Regions from separate parts of the Porphyromonas crevioricanis genome, predicted to be linked through region 2. Evidence: riboswitches for the same ligand, from Rfam matches in the RefSeq annotation. Region 2 holds a riboswitch; the other holds the start of a gene.

Region 1 (11,629 bases), 250 kb from region 2:
AGCAGGTATTCGGCTTCTTCAAACTCCTGATAGCTGGCCAATAAGAGCATGCGCTCCTCTGCCGGCGGAGAAGGAAGAGAAGGATTAGTGGGTTTCATTCAGGCTTCGCATTGTTTAGATACAGGGGAGAATGTGATATACTTGTTGAACAGGAAATTGAGTATTGTGTACAGCAGCATCCCTATTACATGATTGTAGTAGGAGTCGTAGGTCGTGTGTCTGTTGAGAACAAAGACGGCTGCGTACTGTATCAGGTAGCAGATTAGAAAAGCCAGTAGGAATATCAGGAAGTCTCTCGTCCAGCTGTGTTCACTGGAGAAAGTCCACTTCCTGTTCCATACAAAGCTATTGATGATACCGGCCGTATAGCCCAATAGATTGGCTATCCAATCGGGGCTATCGGCTTTTTTTAGCAGAACCCATATTACGATGGCTGTGATGAGCGTATTGGAAACGCCGATCAGCCCGTACTTAATGAGTTGGATCAAGGTTTTTCTCCTTAGCATATTTGGCCAAAGTTTCTTTGATTACCTGTGGAGTGATGGGCTGGGAGTTGGTAACCATAAAGCTGTCTCCCAAGAAATTTCCATAGAGGTTGCACTCAAGGATAAATCCCACAAAAATCTCTTTGATAGGGGATTGTATGGGTAGGAGGAAAGAAATTTGGATGTAATTGTATCCAACGGAGATATCCTCCACTTCGCCTCCATATTGCTCCATTCGGTATTGTAGCTCTTTGGTGAATAGCTCCACCTGAAAAGGCTCGAACTCTTGCAGATGTACGGTGTGGAAAAGCCCCATGAAGCGCATTAGATCGCCACGGCCGCCCAACCCGCTGGCTACGGCTATCTGTCGTTCATCGACCAAGTCGCTCATCATAGCCACTCTGCATTCGAGTTTGGCCATCATGGCCCACTGCCTTAGCTCTCCTTCGGGAGCAATTTTCAGAAAGTCTTCGATTACCCGATAGGCTTCTACTCTGCCCGACATTGCCAGTCGAGAGAGTGCCATACGGCGTGTCGAGAGAGGTTTGTCTTGATCGAAGATGAGCTTCTCGGCATCCATGGTCGGATAGTTGTGCGGATTTCCTTCTCCCTTGGTCATCCTCAGTGCAATAGATTGTTTGAAGTACTCGGCCTGCAAGGGCAGCGGTACAGGTTCTTCCAGCTGATGTATTTGCCCGCCAAGTCTGCTTATGTCGTCCATAGGAACTTTCGTGCTATAATGTTTCTACAAAGATAATGAGAGCTGTTTATATCGGCTTTCTCCGTTCTTGAGAGCCTTTGACTCGATTGGGATTGGCCTTTACGAAGTCGCTCCAACTCTTGGTTGCCGAGGTCTGTTTTTGCAGCGGATTGGAGGTGAGGAAGAAGTGGCAAAGAGCTGTAGCCAAAGCATCTGTGGCATCCATCTCTTTTAGCATTGATTCTTCGGGGATGTGTAAGAAACGCTGCAACATACCGGCTACCTGCTCTTTGGAGGCGTGTCCATTCCCGGTGATCGCCTCTTTGATACGCATAGGTACATATTCGGTGATCGGGATATCTCTGGTAAGGGCTGCTGCCATTGCAACGCCCTGAGCGCGTCCGAGCTTTAGCATGGACTGCACGTTTTTGCCAAAAAAAGGGGCTTCGATAGCAAGTTCGTCAGGTAGATAGGCATCTATCAGACCTGTTACCCTATCGAAAATACGTTTTAGCCTGATGTAGTGATTGTCGTATCTATTGAGCTTGATCACACCCATTGTGATCATCTCGGCCCGTTGTCCCTGTACCCTCAGCAGTCCGTAGCCCATAACCACCGTACCCGGGTCTATGCCTAAGATGATACGCTCCGCTGGCATTCCTTAGTCGATCGTTTCGGGTTGAATTTCTTCGAGTAGCGAATCGAAACTCAATAATCTATTGTCGAAAACCTCAGATATGGCTTTGATTGATTCGGCCAAGGTAGGGGAAGCCATGACTTGCTCTTTCGTTTCTCTATCGGGGAAGATGAATTGCAAGCTGCAATTACATACATTCTCGTCATAAATCGGATCAGTGAGGCGGTAGGCATATAGTTCTACTTCTGCAAAGGCCGCTCTCAGTTGTGGCAACGTGGTCTTGCTAAGGTGTGCCTCCAATTCCTTGCTCTGCTCTCGAGGAATTGCAAAGTTGATATTATATAAGTGTCGCATACTTGTGAATTTCCTTGTTTGAGGGGGACTGTTGTATGGGTTGTAAAAAGGCTGTTTCAGTAGACTTTGTATTCTATTTGTATCCTACTAATGGTCTGATTGATATTCTATACGCAAATGTATGTATATCCAAGAAATGTTCTATATTTGCGGTCGCAAAGGGGGGTATTAGCTCATCTGGTAGAGCGCAACACTGGCAGTGTTGAGGTGAGCGGTTCGAGTCCGCTATACTCCACGAAAGAGTTTGGGTGCAGGTCGCAGCATGCGGTTTGCACCCTTTTTTTTATACCTGAATTGGAGCCAGACTCTTCTGTATAAAATTCTTCTTTGGCTCCTTGAAATGATTGCACGATCTCTGCTAAAAAAAGTCCCCAGGATAGTTCTCCGAGCGGCAACTTTTATTTGTTTTCTTTTGTTTGGTTGTGCGTTATTGTGTTTTCTTTTTGCTGTGCTTTTCCTACTCAAATTGGGGCTATTTTGATCGTTTTTTTCCTCTCTTTTTTGATGCTCATGGGAGACGTTTTTTGCTGCGCATGGAGAAAAGGAAATTTCTCTCCTGAGAAAAAAATTTCTCTCTCCTGTGTTAGCAAAATTTCTCTCAGGAGAAAATTTGACCCTGCTGAAATACCCTATTCATCGCTGTTCTGGAAGCCTCACACAAGAGGGGTAAAAGAGAGCTAATCTTCTGTGTGTACAGTCTGTTTTTTTCTCTCTCTTCTCGGCTTTTATTGCAATCTGAATTTTACAAAATATATCTATTCCAACTACAAGAATGTAGGAGCTTCTTGATAACCCTTGAAGAATGCGTGAGCCCAAAACCTCCGCACACGAAACTCTTTTGATTCGTTATGTCTGGTACGTCATAGAGGAAGTCTGTGCGAAGGTCTCTGTAAGCAAAGAAAAAGCCTGCGACAAGGAGAGGAAACTTCTCTTGTGTCACAGGCTTCTTTATTTAGTGCAAACTTATTCGCCTAAGTAGATCTTTCCAGTGTATCGCAAGCCTTGTGTGTCGGTCACGATGTAGAGATATAGCCCTGTGGGAAGGGAGGAGAGATCGACAGAGGTTTTGTCCTCCATATTGCCGACCCATACTTGTTCAGCTTTCATATTGTACAGAGCCAATGTCTTTAGGTTTGTCTTTTCCCATCGTAGAAGATTGTCCTTAGCAACAAAAGCCCATTCCTTGGGCAAGAAAGGATTATTTGTCAGACCTTCGACATTTAGCATCTGGTCTGCTCGGAAGCAATCTTTTGCTGTGACATTCTCTTGAGGAAGGATTAGGTTGTCGTACAAGTCCTGTTGTGGACGAGGGTCGTGATAGACAACTTGGTCATCCTGCAGGAAACAAAGCAGAGAGGCTCTATGATAGATATTAAAAAGATGTTGCCCCGGAGCTTTTTCTTTGAGCATAGAAGCTGATGTGGGTATGAGCCGAACATAAGTAAATCCGAAGCCTTCCATAGCTCCTATTCCATCTACCCATTTAACACCGAAAGAGGAGTTGTTTTTGAAGGAAATTGTTCGTCTCCACCTCCCTGCGATATACTCATAATTATAGTCCTTGAATTGAGGTCTTGTTGCATCATTTCCCCATACTCGATCGTATGCCGTTTGTGGTTTTTCGTACAGGTTGAAATCATATAGGATACGCTCTTGATCGGGATTAGGAAGAGACCCTGTGTCTGAATTGTCTCCTTTTTCTATGAAATTGAAAGGAGCTACATTCCCTGCCCAATGCCAACCTCCAAATTCCCAGAATGTGTTGGGATAGGTCTCCGGATCAGAAAGCCCTTGTGGTATACGTAAGTAAACAACCCCCTTGTCTTGACGAATAGCCCCCCAGTAGTTTGTTTCGTTCGCGATAAATCTATCGTCTTTGGTACAATAGACTTTTTTGTAGTTCAACTGATTGATTGTCGTATCTCCATTTATAAATATATAGGAAAAGAAGAGCCCTTCGGGGGACTTTGCTCCCTCAGAAGGTATGACGTGCTTACTCATTTGGCAGCTGTTCACCCAAATCGTACCATCACGGAGAGGAAATTCCATGATTTGGTAATTTTCATCTGTTGGCTTCTCGCCCATTTCTTCTTGTGCCCTAGTTGTCACAGGCACAACGAGTAGTGCAATAAGCACTGCTAATAGTATTCGTGTTGTTTTCATAAGAAGGATGATTTATTGATTTCTAACTCAGTTGAGGAGTAGTGTTGTAGAAACTCTCTGTCTGAAAACAAAAAAAACATGGCTAAAATCAACCAATGCTGTTATTGATAGGTTTGCTCTTATCTTGTTGTCTTTTGATACGGCTTTGCGCTTAGACTAACAATTCTACTCACGCTTGTAAGTCTCTCATTTGGCATTGCTGTCAGATATCCCCTGATGCCAAAGTTAGTAAAATAACAACTACCCGCCAATTTGTTTTCGGTAGATACTTATTTCGGTATCGAGCCTAACTAAGCAGATTGCTTTAGTCCGGCATAGTTCATTTTATTGTATACCTTTGTGGCGATGGTGTTCCCTAATTCGGCTTTTGTCGGATTGGGATTAAAAGGGAATCGGGTGAAAATCCCGGGCAGACCCGCTGCTGTAAGTTGCGTTTGAGCCGCAGGCATTATGCCACTGTAGGAGGATTCTTTGTCTCGTATGGGAAGGCGCTTGTTTTGGTGAAGCAACGAAGCCAGAAGACCTGCATCGTCTGTTTCTGCGGCTTCGAGGTTAAGCTAAGGATATGCGTCCTGTATATCCTCTCAAAATCCCCCCGAGGAAGATCGTCCCGCTCGCAGACGGGAGACTCTGTGTTCTCGACCTGCCATAGTCGAGTCGCTTAGTGGATTTCGGAAAGCCTCTGTCTGTGCATGCTGTGGGATGAGCTCCATGGTCGTTGTCAGGCAAGAGGCTTTCTCTTTTTAGAGAAGAGACATGAGGTAGTTTGCACAATAAGTCTCGTAGCGTGATTTTCGGAGGATAATTGCCTCCTACCTGTTGCCACAAAATTTCTCCTCCCATGCAAACTCTCAGAATAGAGGGACTTGCGCAAAAGATCGTTGTATCGTATATGACCAAGCCCGAATGTCGAAAATAACGCAGCAAGAGCCGCGTTGTGCAACGGTCTCTAAAAGATTGCTTGCTATCTTTGCAGTTGTAAGTAATAAATAATGTGTACACAAGGCAGGCTTGACTGACTCCTGCTTGTGTGTCGATGGGGTTTTACCACGGAAAAGAGCGTATGACAAAGAAATTCAAGCGTACACTGATCACCACGGCCTTGCCTTATGCCAATGGCCCTGTTCATATCGGACACTTGGCCGGAGTATATGTACCGGCAGATATCTATGCGCGTTACCTGCGATTGCGAGGGAGCGAAGTACTTTTGATAGGAGGGTCGGATGAGCATGGAGTCCCCATTGCTCTGAAAGCCAAAGCCGAAGGGGTAAGTCCCCAACAAGTGGTAGATCGCTACCATACCCTCATCAAAGAGAGCTTCGAGCGATTTGGTATTGGTTTCGATGTCTACGGTCGCACCACCAGTGATACGCACCGTCGTACAGCGGGTGAGTTTTTCCGAAAACTCTATGAGAAAGGAGAGTTTGTAGAGCAGACTACAGAGCAGTATTACGACCCCGAGGCAAAGCAGTTCTTGGCCGATCGTTATATCACGGGTACCTGCCCACACTGTGGAAACGAGCGGGCTTATGGTGATCAGTGTGAGGCTTGTGGTACATCGCTCAATGCTACTGATTTGGTGAACCCCAAAAGTGCCATTAGTGGTTCGGTACCGGAGTTGCGCAGTACCAAACACTGGTATTTGCCTTTGGACAAACATGAGTCATTCCTCAAAAAATGGATCCTGGAGGATCATCGAGAATGGAGAAGTAATGTCTATGGTCAGTGTAAGAGTTGGATAGACATGGGACTGCAGCCAAGAGCTGTGAGTCGCGATTTGGATTGGGGAATACCGGTGCCTGTGGAAGGAGCCGAAGGTAAAGTTTTGTATGTCTGGTTCGATGCCCCTATCGGCTATATTTCCAATACCAAAGATTTGCGTCCTGATGATTGGGAAACCTGGTGGAAAGATCCGGAGACCAGGCTGCTGCACTTCATAGGGAAAGACAATATCGTATTCCACTGTATTGTTTTCCCCGCTATGTTGAAAGCCGAAGGCTCCTATATCTTGCCGGAGAATGTTCCTGCCAACGAGTTCCTCAATTTGGAGGGAGATAAGATCTCTACCAGTCGAAATTGGGCTGTTTGGTTGCATGAGTATCTGGATGAATTTCCCGGCAAGCAGGATGTTCTGCGCTATGTCCTTACTGCCAATGCTCCGGAGACTAAGGACAATGATTTCACATGGAGCGATTTCCAGGCTCGTAACAACAATGAGTTGGTTTCCGTTTTGGGCAACTTTGTAAACCGTGCATTGGTCTTGACACAGAAATACTATGATGGAGTGGTGCCGGCTGCTGGTTCGCTTGATGATTATGACCGGGAGACATTGGCAGAAGTTCGCAGGCTCAAGGAAGAGATAGAGCAACGGTTAGATGCTTTCCATTTCCGTGATGCCCAAAGAGAAGCCATGAATATGGCTCGTGTGGGGAATAAATATCTGGCTGATACCGAGCCTTGGAAATTGATCAAGACCGATCCGGAGCGTGTTGCCACGATTATGTATGTAGCCATACAGATCACGGCCAATCTGCGGATTGCTTTTGCTCCATTCTTGCCCTTTAGTGCGGATAAGATTGGAGAAATGCTTGCAATGCCGATTGATAGACTTGATTGGGATCTTCTGGGTCGGGAAGACTTGATCCCGGCCGGTCATTGCCTGGGGAAGGCAGAATTACTTTTTGAGAAAATAGAAGATGCCGTGATAGAGGCCCAGTTACAGAAACTGGCTGCAACCAAGGAGAGCAACAATTTGGCTGCTTGGCAACCCAAGCCGATAGCTGCGGAATGCAGTTTTGACGACTTCCTTAAGTTGGACATAAGGGTTGGTACCGTGTTGGAGTGTACCAAGGTTCCCAAAGCAGATAAGTTGTTGCAGTTCCGTATCGATGATGGTTTAGGAGGGCGGACTATCGTATCGGGTATCGCCCAATATTATCAACCGGAGGATTTGGTTGGCAAACAGGTCTGTTTTATAGCTAATTTCCCACCCCGCAAATTGCGAGGTATCATGTCGGAAGGAATGATTCTGTCGGCAGAATATCCCGATGGAAAGCTGCGAGTGATTGGACCTACGGAGCCTATAGAGCCAGGCTGTACGGTCGGCTAAAACGAATTTTGATCCTCTCTTTTGCTGCAAATGTCCGGCTTATCTCACATACCGCAGTTTGATCCTCGTCGCATCTATCTCTTTCTGAGAGAAGAGATAGACCAAGCCGTGAGCGAGGTGGTGGATAGTGGTACTTATATAGGAGGGGAGGCAGTTGGTCATTTCGAGCAGCAGTTAGCCTCTTTTGTAGGAGAAGGGAAGGAATACCGAGCTGTTTCTTGTGCCAATGGTACTGATGCTTTGGCTTTAGCTCTCAGCCTTTCCCGTTTGAAGCCCGGTGACGAAGTATTGATGCCTTCGCATACCTACGTTGCAGCGGCAGAAATGGCGGTAAGCCAGGGGCTGATACCTGTATGGGTAGATGTAGAAAAGGAGGGATACAATGTGGATCCCGATCCGGAGCATTTGGAGGCTTGTATGAGCAGGCGAACCAAGGCAATGGTAGCCGTGAACATATATGGTATGCCTGCTGCCTGGCCTCGTCTGAAAGACTTCTGCCACAACCATGGCTTGTTGTTGATAGAGGATAATGCACAAGGCTTGGGAGGAAGTCTTGATGGTAAAGCCTTAGGAAGTTGGGGTGATGTCTCTACGCTTAGCTTTTTCCCGACCAAACCTCTCGGTTGTATGGGAGACGGAGGGGCTGTGCTCGGACCTTCATCAGACGATATGCAGCGTATCGCCATGCTGGCTCGGCATGGGCAGCAGGGAAAGTATAACTATATAGAACCTGGGCGTAATAGTCGCTTGGATGCTTTGCAAGCGGCAATCCTGAGTGTCAAGTTGCGGTATTTGTCTCAGATGCAGCATTTCGTACGGGTGATTGCTCGGAGCTATGCCGAGGCTTTATCGGACATAGAAGGTTTGCTGTTACCCCAGTGCAGCTTGCTCCCGAATGCCCAGCCTTCGTGGCACTTGTTCACGATACGAGTCTTAGGAGGTCAAAGAGATGCTCTTCGAGCGTTCTTGTCTGACCGGAGAATTGCTGCAGGCCTTTATTACCCCACTCCACTACACCGAGTGCCGTGTTACGCTCGGATAGCTTCGCCCCATAGTTCTCCTTGTATCGAGACAGATCGCCTGAGCGAAGAAATACTATCGCTTCCTATTTTCCCCTTGATGAGAGAAGAGGAGTGCGAGCGTGTGGTAGATGCTGTGCGTAGCTTTTTTATGATCAATAGATAAGGAAGAATTAACTCGGATTTGTGATAGAGTTATGAATCAAAATATGGAGCCTGATTGCAGAGGGATTGTGCGTTTTGCCATCGTAGGCTGTGGCCACATTGGCAAGCGGCATCTCGAAATGGTCAGTAGAGATCCCCGAGGGTGCGTTGTCGCTCTTTGTGATGTGAGAGATCGGGCAGAGCTGAATCTACCCGAAGAAGCTGCTCAGCTGCCTTTCTTTCAGTCTATTGAGGAACTCCTTTCATCGGGTTTGGATATAGATGTGGTATCTATATGTACACCTAATGGTCTGCATGGACATATGGGTTGTTTGGCTTTGTCTGCAGGTTATCATGTCCTTATTGAGAAGCCTATTGTGCTCGACCTGCATGAGGGTGAGCTTTTGCGAGAAGCTGCTACCCAAAGCAAACGGCGGATATTCGGGGTCCTGCAGAATAGATATACTCCCTCTTCTATATGGCTTAAAAACTTGATAGGGAGCGGCCGTTTGGGTAAGGTGTATGATGTGCGAATGGATTGTTTGTGGAACCGGGATGAGCGTTACTATCTTCCTCGCAACTGGCATGGTACAGCCGATATGGATGGCGGGACATTATTTACCCAGTACTCCCATTTCGTCGATTTACTCACTTGGTGGTTTGGTCCAATTGATAAGTTGCGCTTTGCCGATTTTGCCAATTACAGCCATGGCAATCTGATTGATTTTGAAGATAGCGGAGAAGTAGCATTTGATTTTGTTTCCGGAGCTAAGGGGAGACTTAGCTATTCGACAGCTGTCTATGGGCGGAATATGGAGATAGCCCTCACGGTATTGTCGGAGAAGGGTTGCATCCGTCTTGGAGGGGCTTTCCTGAATGAGATACAGCACTGCGAAGTGGCCGGTTATCAGGTGCCCAAAATGCCGGTTTCCGCACCAGGCAACCAATATGGCGGATATTCGGGTAGTGCGCAGAATCATCATTTGGTGATTCGGCATGTGGTAGCCTCTCTATTGGGAGAGGAAGCCGAGGTTGTGGGCCTGGAGGATGGTTTGGGAGTTGTGCGTACGATACAGCAGATTTATGATCATCCAGCTTATAGGTCATACAGTAAGAAATCAGGTAAATAATTTAGGAAGTTGAATATGAGTAGATTTATTTTGTTTTGTCGCTCCCTTATCGCTGCTTGGGGTGTCTTTTGCTGTGTCTTTTTGTCAGCTTGCTCCGGAGAGCGTACTACAGAAATACGCATCATACATACAACCGATATACACGGCAATTATTTCTCTTTCGACTTCTTGGCCGACTCAGCCGGCACCGGCTCCATGTCTCGATTGTCCTCCTTTCTCAAGGAAGCCAGAAAACAAAATCCCAGCCTGCTTTTGATTGATGGGGGGGATATCCTTCAAGGGACACCGGCAGCCTATTATTCCAATTATGCCGATACCCTGCCTGTAAACTTGGCTGCACAAACGATGAATTATTTGCGTTTTGATGCTTCCGTAGTGGGGAACCATGATATAGAGACCGGGCACGAGGTGTATGATTCGTGGATTAAGGATTGCAAGTTTCCCGTGTTGGCTGCTAATATGATAGATATTGAGACGGACAAGCCTTATTTGCCTCCTTATACGATCAAAGACATAGACGGAATTCGTGTCGCTATCTTGGGCTTTGTAACCCCTGCGATACCGGAGTGGTTACCTCAAGATCTTTGGCGAGGAGTTGGGTTTGAGGATATACTGATTTCCGCTCAGCAGTGGGTGCCGTATGTGATAGAGCATGAGAAGCCTGATATTCTCATCGGCTTGTTGCACTCCGGTTTGAAAAATACCAATAGACACTATATCGAGAACGCCGGAGAGTTGTTGGCCAAGGAAGTCTCGGGGTTTGATGCCTTGTTTATCGGTCACGATCACCGCAAGTTCAATGGGCAGCTACGTACTTCTCGTGGAGATTCGGTGCATGTCTGCAACCCTGCCAGCCATCTGGATTTCGCTTCGGACTTGACTATTCGTGTTACCCGCAAAGGGAATAAGATTGTAGCTAAGGATATTTCGTCCAGGTTGGTAGACTTGAACCAATATGAGCCGGATCCGGCTTTTGAAAGGGCTTTTTCCGAGCAACAACAGGCTGTACGTAAATGGGCAAATCGACAGGTAGGAGTGCTGGAGACTCCACTTGATATTCGTGGCTCTCTATTCGGCCCTACTCCCTTCCTTAGCCTGATACATCGTGTGCAGCTGGATGCTACAGGAGCCGACATTTCTTTTGCTTCTCCATTGGATTTGCATACTTATATCCCGGCTGGCCCTCTGCGTGTGCGAGATTTATTCTCCCTCTATCGATTTGAAAACTTCCTCTATGTTATGGAACTTACCGGTTCCGAAGTGAAGGACTATCTGGAGTTTTCTTATGGTAAATGGGCTAATCACATGAAAGGACCGAAAGACCATTTGCTCCTCTTCCGGACAGGGATTACTCCGCAGGATAAGTTCAAGACATTGCATGAGATTTTTAACTACAGCTCTGCTGCCGGGATCGATTATACAGTGGATGTCTCGAAGCCTGCTGGAGATAGAGTGAAGATCTTAAAAATGAGTAATGGACAACCGTTTGACTACTCCAAAGTATACCGTGTGGCTCTTGATTCGTTCAGAGGAGGTGGAGGAGGAGATTTGCTTACCGAAGGTTGTCAAATTCGTTTTGAGGAATTAGCCAGGCGTATTGTTGAAGAGAAAGACGATATTCGCAGCTATGTGCACAAATATATTGTAGACAAGGGCAGTATCGAAGTGCAGAATAATGCCAATTGGCGATTTGTGCCTGAAACCTGGGTACGAGAAGCGATTGAGCGTGATACTAAAATCATGTTCCCATGAGTATTTGGCTACTATTGGCCACAGTAGCCTTCGGTTCGGTAGTAGGTTGGATCCTGAGTGAAGGCAGACCGAGAGATCGCTTTGGGAACCCTATTTACAAACCTATTCGGGTAGATATAGACCAAACAAGAAAGCT
Region 2 (11,629 bases):
AACTCACTTATCGTGAGAGCTGGCCTTTCAAGGGGATGCCGTTCCGTGCAGTAGGGAATCACAACCAACTATATGTAAACCAAGTAAGCATGCTGCCAACAAAGGCCGGTACGAATATCTACGCCTACCTATCAGCCTATGACCCTGCCTACGAAGAAGGCTACAAGCCTACTATCATCAAAACACGAGTACCTAATGACTGGCAACCCGGCCAATGGGTACCGATTATTCTTCCCGAACCTTTCGTTGTTGATCCCCTGGGAACCTTCTTTGTAGGCTTTGTTACCGACAATGAGCTGCCAACTCCTGCAGGCATCGCTTATGCCGAAGGCAGTCGAGATGAGTATGCCACAAGTGAATCAGCCCTATTCTGGAATCCGGACACAAATGATAAGGGGAAAGGATTTTATTCATTGGAGCATTCCAAAGTAAAAACTTTCGGAAAAAACTATATGGCTATTCGTTTGCTCATTACAAATAGCAGCAAAAAGTTGCAGCAACCCATTACCGATGTCGCTGCCGGTAGCAAGGGTCTGGCTGTTCTACCCATCATAAAAGGCTATCAGATAAGGCGAAATGGAGAAGTTGTGGCCGAAGTAAAGGAACTTACCTACACTTCCGACATCGCAGCCAAAGAGGAAGATAAATATGAAGTCTTTGCCATATACGAAACCGATCCGGCTGTTTATCTAAATCAAGCTCAGGCGCAAAACACATTTGTAGTCAGTGGAATCTGCCAAGGAGAAGGTAGTTTGGAGATAACAGGCTTCGAGAATCTTAACGAGGTGCCATACGGAACAACTCTCTCCGTAAAGGCCCAACCAAACAAAAGCAAAGGCTATACATTGGAATCTATCAAAGCCGGTAATGAAGATATTACACGCAAAAAATCTTTTGTAGTAAAGTCGGATGTTGTTGTGAAAGCAATTTTTGTCCAAAAAGGACATCAAGTGAAACTTCGCAGCAATGCTCTGGGGAAAATTGAAATTGCTGGCTACACAAACGATCAGCTCAAATCAGTTCCTACAGGTACAGAACTCACGGTACTCGCCAAGCCTCAAGCAGACAATATCAAGCTCTCAAAACTGACTGCCAATGGCGAAGACATAATGCAGAGCATGAAGTTTGTAGTCACTACAGATACAGAAATCATTGCAGAGTTTGCCAAGACTGAGGGAATCAATGATGTTAGGAAAACAGGAATACAACTCTATCCCAATCCGGCAGACGACTATGTGGAAATTTCCGGAGCCGACAAGAATGCAGAACTGTTGCTGATGGAGCTAAATGGACAGGTACTGCTCCGAAGCATGACAGATGCCAACGGAGCTGCACGTATCGACCTCACACAATTTGCTCCAGGCAGCTACTTGCTACAAGTCGGCAAGTTGTCTCACAAACTGGTCGTTCAGTGAGCTGACTTTGGAAAAACAAATTCAGTTGTGATTGAGGGGGCTTTCTTCTCCATCGCAAAAAGATAAGCAAACAACACGAGGGTACCGTCAAATATATTTTGGCGGTACTCTTTCTTTTTTGAAGATACACACGATAGGTCTCAAACGAATTCCCAGAGGGGTATTTCTCTTCGCTAAAACCAACACATTTTGTAAAAATACAGTCGCAGACAAAACGACAAAAAAGAAAAGAAAAGAAAAGAGACTGTTGCAAACTAACAGATATACCCCTTTTTATACGTCTTGTATAGGTCTATCAAAACACCGATGAACAGGGCATTCTAAAGGGGTCAAAATTCTCTCAGGAGAGAATTTTTGCTAACACAGGAGAGAGCAATTTTTTTCTCAGGAGAGAATTTTCATTCTCTCCCGTGTTAATCAAAATCGGCTCCCATCAGCATCAAAAAAAGATCGGAAAAACCCAATAAAAAGCCCCCGATCCGAGCAGAAAATGCACCGCAAACAGAACACAATAAAACACAGAAAAAAGCACAAAGAAACACTCAAGGAAATATATCATAGGTTCCGGACAAGTCCGAAAAACGAAGTGGAAAACTTATGCATGATATAAAGAAGGTATTAACAACACGACAGCCTCATGATTGTGCAACTCTACCTATTATATAATAGGTGTATAAACACGAGCTCTTTCGTCCCTATTGTGATTGATTTATGGAAAGATTCTGGATTGAGAACAAAGCAAGTCTTCTTGATATGAGACTTTTTCCTGCTTTGAGGGAGAAGGTTTGGTCTTTTGAATATAATACATACCTTTGTGTCGCTTTGGTGAGCGTAGCAGTAACCACTGTTGCGTTGTAATAGGGAATCCGGTGAAAGTCCGGGACTGTCCCCTCAGCTGTAAGTTCGAAAAACAAGAAGCAGCAATCTCACCGGCCACTTCCGCGCCCCGGGTGTTTTTATCCCAGGCTCCGCTTTCAAGGAAGGAGGGAAGGCCGTTGCTATCTCGAACAAGTCAGAAAACCTGCCAAGGCAAGCAGCTCTCAGCAACTCGGGGTGAAGGGTAACGAGAGTGATGTTTTTTTAGTCAATACAAGACAAGAGTAGTCTATGCGCTTGGATACAAGTCGCAGTTGCGTTATGGCCGTTTGGGGCATAATGCGCTGTGGGATGTCGCAGCCTATAGAGAGTTTGAGGACAAGGTTAATGGCTGTCCGAAACTCTATCCCTTTTGAGGAAGAATCATTTTTCCTCACAGGTAGATTGTCCTTGTCACCCGGTCTCGATCGAACGATCTAAATCACTTTGTAATACGAATCAACAAAAAACAGTGCTATTATGATGACAAGTCAAGAGTACATTGAGAGCATGCGCAAACTCAACCTGAAGGTGTATTTCATGGGAGAGCGCATTGAGAACCCTGTTGATCACCCCATGATTCGTCCTTCACTCAACTCTGTGGCCATGACCTATGAGTTGGCTGAGAAGCCTGAATATCAAGAGGTGATGACCGCCATTTCCAATCTTACTGGCAAGCGTATCAATCGCTTTTGTCACTTGCATCAGTCTACCGAAGACCTCAAGAATAAGGTAAAGATGCAGCGTCTGCTCGGTCAGAAGACTGCTTCTTGCTTCCAACGCTGCGTAGGGATGGATGCTTTCAATGCAATCTACTCTACTACATATGAAATGGATCAGGAGCTTGGAACAAGCTACCACGCTCGTTTCGTAGAATATCTCAAATATGTTCAGGACAACGACCTCGTAGTAGACGGGGCAATGACTGACCCCAAAGGGGACCGTGGCCTATCTCCTTCTCAACAGGAAGACCCGGATATGTATCTGCATATCGTGGAAGTGCGCGAAGACGGTATTGTCGTACGTGGAGCCAAGGCTCACCAGACTGGAGCTGTCAATTCTCATGAGCACTTGATCATGCCTACTGTTGCCATGAAAGAAGGTGACAAGGATTATGCTGTTTCATTTGCCGTTCCCGGTGACACGGAAGGTCTGTTTATGATCTATGGTCGCCAGAGCTGTGACACTCGTAAGACAGAAGCCGGAGCCGAAATAGATCTCGGTAACCCCACATTCGGAGGACACGAAGCTTTGGTAGTATTCGACAATGTGTTTGTACCCAACGAACGCGTCTTCATGTGTAAGGAATACCAATATGCAGGTATGATGGTAGAACGATTTGCCGGCTATCATCGTCAAAGCTACGGAGGCTGCAAAGTGGGTGTGGGAGATGTGCTCATTGGAGCTGCTGCTTTGGCCGCCGAATACAACGGTGTGCCTAAAGTATCTCACATCAAGGACAAGTTGATAGAGATGATACATCTGAATGAAACACTCTACGCTTGCGGTATTGCTTGTTCTTCCGAAGGTAAACCTACTGCATCCGGTAACTATCTGATCGACTTGCTTCTGGCGAATGTTTGTAAGCAGAATGTTACACGTCTGCCATATGAGATTGCCCGCCTGGCCGAAGATATCGCTGGAGGTCTGATGGTAACCATGCCATCTGAGCAAGACCTGCGTGATCCGGAGCTTGGCCCAGTGGTGAAAAAGTATCTCAAGGGAGCTGTAGGAAAAGATACAACCAATAGAATGCGTATCCTGCGACTGATCGAGAATATGACATTGGGTACTGCAGCTGTCGGCTACCGTACGGAGTCTATGCACGGAGCCGGTTCTCCTCAAGCCCAACGCATCATGATTTCTCGTCAAGGCAACTTGGAAGCCAAGAAACAAATGGCAAGAGAGATTGCTCGTATTGATACCTCTTTGGATAAGTAATAATATTCAAAAACTCTTAAGATAGAAGACGATGACCCGAAAACTACCGACCGAATCGGAGATCAAGGAGGTGTTGGACCGTGATGTCCGGCCATCTCTGATGAATCATAGCGGAGACGTTCAGCTAAAATCTATCCGCCCAGATGGTACGGTAGTTGTGGAGTTTTTAGGTTCGTGTCGCTTTTGCCCCGCTGCCCTGGATACGTTGGAGTCCTTGATAGGGGGAGCCTTTGCCAATTCTTTTCCTCAGTCCAATCTCCGAGTCGTATTAGGCGGGGGGGTAAGCGATAGTCTTTTGAGTGAAGCCAAACGCCTGATGGGTAAGACGCATTGAAAAGTATGAAGAACTCGTATCAATCGAAAGTTGTTAGTGCCCTGGAGGCTGTAAAACACATCCCTAACGACAGCTTGGTAGTTATGGGACATGCTGCAGCCGTGCCTCAGCTTTGTTCACAAGCTATAGCCGATAATTATCAGCAATATTCCAATGTGCGCATTTACCACATGCTTTGCTTGGGCAATGCGCCATATACAGCCCCTGAGATGCAGGGGCATATCACTCATGTGACCAACTTTGTAGGAGGGAATACTCGCCAGGCCGTAGCCGAGGGTAGAGCAGACTTTTTCCCGGCCTTCTTCTATGATGTTCCTCGTTATTTCCGAAATGGTCTGTTGCCAGTGGATGTAGCGGTAATACAGGTCTCCGAACCTAATGAAGAAGGATACTGCAGCTTTGGTCTTTCTTGCGACTATACCAAGCCGGCTGCCGAGTGCGCCAAAATGGTTATTGCAGAGGTAAATAAGCAGATGCCTTTTGTCGGAGGGGACAACTTTATACACGTAGATCAGATAGATTACATCGTAGAGGCCGATTATCCTCTCTACGAAATTCCTTTGCCCAAAATAGGAGAGGTAGAGCAAGCTATCGGAGCCAATGTCGCTTCCTTGATTCCCGATGGAGCCACATTGCAGCTTGGTATAGGGGCAATCCCCGATGCCGTATTAGTTTTTTTGGGCGAAAAGAAAGATTTGGGTATTCACACAGAAATGTTTTCCGACGGGGTATTGCAGTTGGTAAAGGATGGTGTGATTACCAACCAGGTCAAGCCTATCCACAAGGGAAAGCTCACTGCTACATTCTTGATGGGGACAAAAGCCCTGTACGATTTTGTAGACCACAATCCCGATGTAGATCTTGCACCTGTGGATTGGGTGAACAACCCGACCACTGTCATGCAGCTCGACAAGATTATCAGCATCAATAGCTGTATTGAGGTAGACCTCATGGGGCAAGTAGCCAGTGAAACCATCGGTCTCACACAGTTCAGCGGTACCGGAGGTCAAGTCGATTACGTACGTGGCGCAGCAATGGCCGATCATGGGGTAAGCATTATGGCTATGCCTTCGACGGCAAAAAAAGGGACCACTTCCCGCATCGTTTCTCTTCTGGCTGCGGGTTCTGCTGTCACGACATCTCGCTGTGATGTAGACTACGTGGTTACCGAATACGGCATAGCACATCTGCGAGGAAAATCACTAAAAGAAAGAGCTAAAGCCCTCATTGCGGTGGCTCATCCCCAGTTCCGCTCGGATCTGGAAGCAGAGTTTGCCAAACGTTTCCCGATGGCCTGATGCAGATTTTAGATTCATGATATAAACCACATATTGATATGCAACTATTCAAGTTAGGTACAGTCATTCACGAATTTGACAATTTTGCCGAATTTGCCAAGGGGTTCAATCTCGGTGAGCGTGACTTGGTTATTACCAATGCTTTCCTCCACGAACCTTTCATGGCCAATCTCGGTCTGAAATGCAAGTTTGTGATGCAGGAGAAGTATGGTTTGGGTGAGCCAAACGACGAAATGATGAATGCCATCCTGCGGGATACCAAGGGTACTGACTTCGACCGTGTAATCGCTGTTGGCGGTGGTACGGTGATCGACATATCCAAATTGTTTGTGCTGAAAGGTTTGGGCGAAGACGTCCTCCCTGCTTTCGACAAGAAAATTCCTCTGGTGAAAGAGAAAGAATTGGTAATCATTCCTACAACCTCTGGTACAGGTAGTGAAGTAACCAATATCTCCATCGCCGAGATCAAGAGCCGTCATACCAAGATGGGCTTGGCTGATGACGCCATATTGGCCGATCATGCTGTGATCATTCCCGAATTGCTACGCGGTTTGCCTTTCAAGTTCTGGGCCGCCAGCTCTATCGATGCCCTCATTCATGCTGTGGAATCATATGTATCTCCTAAGGCTAACGTTTACACTCGTATGTGCAGCCTTACAGCCATGAATACCATATTAGATGTGTTCAAGGGCGTTGCTGCCAAAGGCGAAGAATACCGCTATGAAAGAATGGGAGATATGCTCATGGCTGCCAACATTGCCGGAATCGCATTTGGCAATGCCGGAGTAGGAGCCGTGCATGCTCTTTCTTACCCTCTGGGAGGTAACTACCACGTGCCACACGGAGAATCCAACTACCAGTTCTTTACGACTGTGTTCAAGGCCTATCAAGCTAAGAAACCTCAAGGATCAATTGTTGAGCTCAACGAAAAACTGGCTGCAGCATTAGGCTGTGAGGCTTCGGTTGTGTATGAGCGCATGGATGACTTGCTAGGTCGTTTGATTGCCAAGAAACCTCTTCGTGAGTATGGCATGAAGGACGAAGAAGTACGAGGATTTGCCGAAAGTGTTTTGCAAACTCAACAAAGATTGCTCAACAACAACTATGTGGAGCTGTCTGTAGATGAGATAGAGGCAATTTACCGCAGCCTGTTTTAAGTAAACAATACGTATAAGATAGGAAAGAAAGCAAAGAGGGAAGGGAAACCTCCACCTCTTTGCTCCCCAAACCACGAAAGACTGGGGAGGAGTTCCTGGTGAACCTCTCCAAAGCATCTGAAAAAACCACACAGATGTGCTACCCGATGCTTGCGCCGGTGCAACGGTGTGAGTAAGAGTTCGCACCGGCCAAGCTCAGGTACAAAAGTCTGGATTTTATCATTGATCATCGATAAACCCAATACAAAAATCCTATTATGGAAATTCGTGAAATGATTGAGGCCGCACGTAAGGCCCAACAACTTTATCAAGCTCGCTTCGATCAGCAAGCTGTAGACTTGGTAGTACGCGCTGCCGCCAAAACAATTTATGACAATGCCGAGCTCTTGGCTCGTGAAGCCGTAGACGAAACTCAGATGGGTGTTTACGAGCACAAGGTCGCCAAAAACAGAAACAAATCTAAGGGAGTATGGTACAACCTTAGAGACAAAAAATCCATGGGCGTTCTCTCTATAGACGAGCGTACAGGGATGATAGAAATAGCCAAACCAATAGGCGTGGTTGCCGGTATAACGCCGATGACAAATCCGATCGTTACACCTATGAGCAAGATTATCTTTGCCCTGAAAACACGCAACGCGATAATCATCGCACCACACCCAAAGTCGAAGCGTTGTTCGGCCCACGCCATTGATTTAATACTTGAGGCAATAGCTCCTTTTGGTGTACCCGAAGGTATGGTACAGGTAATCCGTGAGCCGAGCATTGAGAAAACTCAAGAACTGATGTCCTTGGCCGACGTAGTAGTAGCTACTGGTGGTATGGCCATGGTACACTCTGCGTACTCTTCTGGTAAGCCTTCATTCGGTGTGGGAGCCGGTAACGTACAGGTTATCCTCGACCGTTTCATCGATTTCGATGACGCTGCAGAGAAAGTTATCACTGGTCGTTCTTTCGACAATGGTATCATTTGCTCAGGAGAGCAGTCTTTCATCTATCATAAAGATGACAAAGAAGAGGTGTTCCGTGCATTCCGTGCTCATGGAGCTTACTTCGTACCGGAAGAAGATAGAGACAAAGTGATCAACGCTATTTTCGAAAACGGCTCTATCGCTCGCGACATCGTAGGTAAGGGAGTGCAGGTGATCGCGAAAAAGGCAGGCATCACATGCCCCGAAGATACACGTGTGTTGGTTGTTGAAAGCCACGGATATGGTAAGGACGATATGGTGAGCAAAGAGAAGATGTGTCCGGTAATGGGAGCTTTCCCTTACAGCAACTTCGAAGAGGCTCTCAAGATCGCAAAAACCAACCTCTTCCTCGAAGGGAATGGTCACACAGCCGGTATTCACTCCAATAACCAAGCCAATATCATCAAGGCTGGTAGTGAAATCTCTGTAAGCCGTGTCATCGTGAATGCTCCTTGTGCAACTACTGCCGGAGGTTCTATCCAGAACGGTTTGGCCGTAACCAACACATTGGGCTGCGGATCTTGGGGTAACAACAGTATCTCTGAGAACTTCACATACAAGCATTTGCTGAATATCACACGTATAGCACCGATTTCCGCTCGAATCAAGGTGCCTACCGATCAAGATATCTGGGAGTACTAAAAACAGTTTCGCTCAGACTATAGATTTAATCCTAAACGAGAAGAGAGGGGTGATGAGAGATAAGCTCCACCCCCTCTCTATATTTTTAAGCTAATGGACTTTGGGTTGGGTGTACCGAGTCTTACACATCGGATTTTGAGCAAAAAATCTATCTATCCTGATAGTTGTTGTTGATCTTGGGTTCGTTTTTCTTGTGAAAACGTACCTTTGTCTACATACCGCTGTCGGGCTTTTTTGTTTCATTGCTATCCAGCTCGGATAATCCCTGCTCTTTGCGATATATTATTACTTCTCTACAACCTATCGAACGAGAAAGCCCTCTGAGTGGTTATGTAGAAAACCTCCTTGTATTCCGTCCCTGTTTTGAGGAATGACGCGGAACAGGTAGAGAATCGGGGAGTCATGTAAGCAAGCGACAATTACAATCTAAAACAACACAAATAGTAATGACGAAGAAAGTAGAAGTGAAGGATCTCCCCTATGTGGTGGTTCGCTTCAGCGGAGACTCCGGTGATGGGATGCAGCTCACTGGAACAATCTTCTCCGATCTCTCTGCCGTTTTGGGGAATACCATCTCGACCTTCCCCGATTTTCCAGCCGAGATACGAGCTCCTCAGGGTTCACTTGGAGGGGTATCTGGCTTTCAGGTGCAGATCGGTACCAACCAGGTAATGACTCCCGGAGACTTGGCCGATGTGCTCGTGGCAATGAATCCCGCAGCTCTCAAGGTTAATAGGAATCACCTCAAGGAACGCTCTATCATTATTATAGATAGCGACTCCTTTACTTCTAAAGACCTGGAAAAGGCTGAATACAAGACAGATGAGCCTTTTGAAGAAATCGGGCTGAATACACAGCAAGTAATCTCTGCTCCTATTTCGTCAATGGTTAAGGAGGGACTTGCAGAGTTTGGCTTGGATAATAAATCGGCCCTGCGATGCAAGAATATGTTTGCCTTGGGTCTGGTTTGTTGGTTGTTCAATCGTCCAATGGATCATGCTTTTGAGTATCTCAACAACAAATTCAAGAAAAAGGACGATATCCGTAAAGCCAACATTAAGGCTCTTACAGATGGTTTCAATTATGGAGCCAACACACATGCCTCTGTATCGACCTATCGCATCGAAGGGAAAAAACAACAAGCTGGTAGATACCTCGATGTCAATGGGAACAAGGCTACATCCTATGGTTTGATAGCAGCTTCCGAACGAGCTGGACTGAACCTCTTTTTAGGATCCTACCCTATCACCCCCGCTACAGATATTCTCCATGAGTTGGCTAAGCACAAGGCTCTTGGGGTAAAAACGGTTCAAGCCGAAGACGAGATTGCCGGTATTTGTACGGCTGTCGGAGCCTCTTTCGCAGGAAATTTGGCAGTAACCACAACTTCCGGTCCTGGTTTGGCTCTCAAGAGTGAGGCTATAGGTTTGGCTGTCATGGCCGAACTCCCATTGGTGATTGTGGATGTGATGCGCGGAGGACCTTCCACTGGTTTGCCCACCAAGAGTGAGCAAACCGACTTGCTACAAGCCCTGTACGGTCGCAATGGAGAGAGCCCTCTGCCTGTAGTTGCGGCTTCCACTCCTGCACAATGTTTTGAAGCAGCCTTCTGGGCTGCTAAGCTGGCTGTAGAACACATGACTCCGGTCATATTGCTGACGGACTCTTTTGTAGCAAACGGCTCTACAGCATGGCGTATACCGGACATGAGCTCCCTACCCTCTATCGAACCTAATTACGTGTCTAACTATAAGGAAGATCGGCCTTGGAAAGCTTATCGCCGTGATTCTGAATCGCAGGTTCGCTATTGGGCTATCCCTGGACAAGACGGTTACCAGCATCGTTTGGGTGGATTGGAAAAAGACTTTGATACAAGTGCCATCAGCACGCATCCAATGAACCACCAACTTATGGTACGCACCCGTCAGGCTAAGGTGGATTACATATCTAACAAAATCCCTGAATTGGAGGTACTGGGAGATGTTGAGGATGCCGATCTGCTCATCGTAGGCTGGGGAGGTACATATGGTCACCTCTATGCCGCCATGGAAGAGATGCATCTTAATGGCAAGAAAGTTGCCTTGGCTCACTTCAACTTCATCAACCCCCTGCCTCGCAATGCAGCAGAGGTACTGCTCAAGTATAAGAAAGTTGTCGTAGCTGAACAGAATTTGGGTCAGTTTGCCATGTATCTGCGTTCTAAGGTGCCCGGCTTCAACCCAATGCAATTCAACAGAGTGAAAGGCCAGCCCTTCATTGTGGCTCGCTTAGTGGAGGAGTTTTCTAAGATGATAAATGAATAAAGCCATGCAAGAGAATACAAATCATACTGCTTGCCCTGTGTACGAAGCAAAGAATTTCAAAAATGAGCAGCTCGTGCGCTGGTGTCCCGGCTGTGGCGACCATGCCGTATTAGCGACTCTGCACAAAGCAATGGCTGAGGTTGGCATTGCCCCGCATAATACCGCCGTAATTTCGGGTATTGGCTGTTCTTCTCGTCTGCCATACTACATGAATACGTACGGATTCCATACAATTCATGGTCGTGGTGCAGCTATCGCCACCGGTGTTAAGACTGCAAATCCCGAGTTGAGTGTTTGGCTCACCACGGGAGACGGAGATAGTTTGGCAATCGGAGGTAACCATTTTATACATGCCATCCGTAGGAATATAGATATCAATATTGTCCTCTTCAACAACCGTATCTATGGTTTGACCAAGGGACAGTACTCTCCGACATCGGCCAGAGGCTTTGTTTCAAAAAGCTCACCCTACGGCACTGTGGAAGATCCTTTTATTCCGGCAGAGTTGGCCATGGGAGCCAGAGGTAACTTCTTTGCTCGAGGCATAGATGTGGATATGCGCAATCTTCAGGACTGCATGGTAGCTTCTGCCAAGCATAAGGGAGCAGCTGTTACAGAGGTCTTGGTAAACTGCGTCATCTTCAACAATGGAATCCACAAGACCATCACCGACAAAGATGTAAGAGACGACAGAACAATCTTACTGAAACATG

Evidence for each region. A riboswitch is a leader RNA that binds a small molecule or an ion and turns the genes downstream of it on or off. The one in region 2 is predicted to bind cobalamin.
Region 1: another riboswitch for cobalamin. It lies ahead of metG (methionine--tRNA ligase); the one in region 2 lies ahead of DQN70_RS09030 (4-hydroxyphenylacetate 3-hydroxylase family protein).

The regions. Positions count from the first base shown of each region.
Region 1 is NZ_LS483447.1:153,886-165,514, reverse strand. It holds gene DQN70_RS00750 (putative signal transducing protein) at 1-98, opposite strand, end outside; gene DQN70_RS00745 (GtrA family protein) at 99-506, opposite strand; gene DQN70_RS09435 (hypothetical protein) at 472-1,206, opposite strand; gene ruvC (crossover junction endodeoxyribonuclease RuvC) at 1,253-1,843, opposite strand; gene DQN70_RS00735 (hypothetical protein) at 1,847-2,176, opposite strand; tRNA gene DQN70_RS00730 (tRNA-Ala) at 2,339-2,411, shown strand; gene DQN70_RS00725 (T9SS type A sorting domain-containing protein) at 3,140-4,339, opposite strand; cobalamin riboswitch at 4,671-4,884, shown strand; gene metG (methionine--tRNA ligase) at 5,376-7,448, shown strand; gene DQN70_RS00710 (DegT/DnrJ/EryC1/StrS family aminotransferase) at 7,479-8,633, shown strand; gene DQN70_RS00705 (Gfo/Idh/MocA family protein) at 8,665-9,741, shown strand; gene DQN70_RS00700 (bifunctional metallophosphatase/5'-nucleotidase) at 9,757-11,493, shown strand; gene DQN70_RS00695 (3'-5' exonuclease) at 11,490-11,629, shown strand, end outside.
Region 2 is NZ_LS483447.1:2,033,247-2,044,875, forward strand. It holds gene DQN70_RS09025 (T9SS type A sorting domain-containing protein) at 1-1,415, shown strand, start outside; cobalamin riboswitch at 2,222-2,458, shown strand; gene DQN70_RS09030 (4-hydroxyphenylacetate 3-hydroxylase family protein) at 2,751-4,211, shown strand; gene DQN70_RS09035 (NifU family protein) at 4,243-4,545, shown strand; gene DQN70_RS09040 (acetyl-CoA hydrolase/transferase family protein) at 4,551-5,843, shown strand; gene DQN70_RS09045 (4-hydroxybutyrate dehydrogenase) at 5,882-7,000, shown strand; gene DQN70_RS09050 (aldehyde dehydrogenase family protein) at 7,258-8,613, shown strand; gene DQN70_RS09055 (2-oxoacid:acceptor oxidoreductase subunit alpha) at 9,060-10,916, shown strand; gene DQN70_RS09060 (2-oxoacid:ferredoxin oxidoreductase subunit beta) at 10,921-11,629, shown strand, end outside.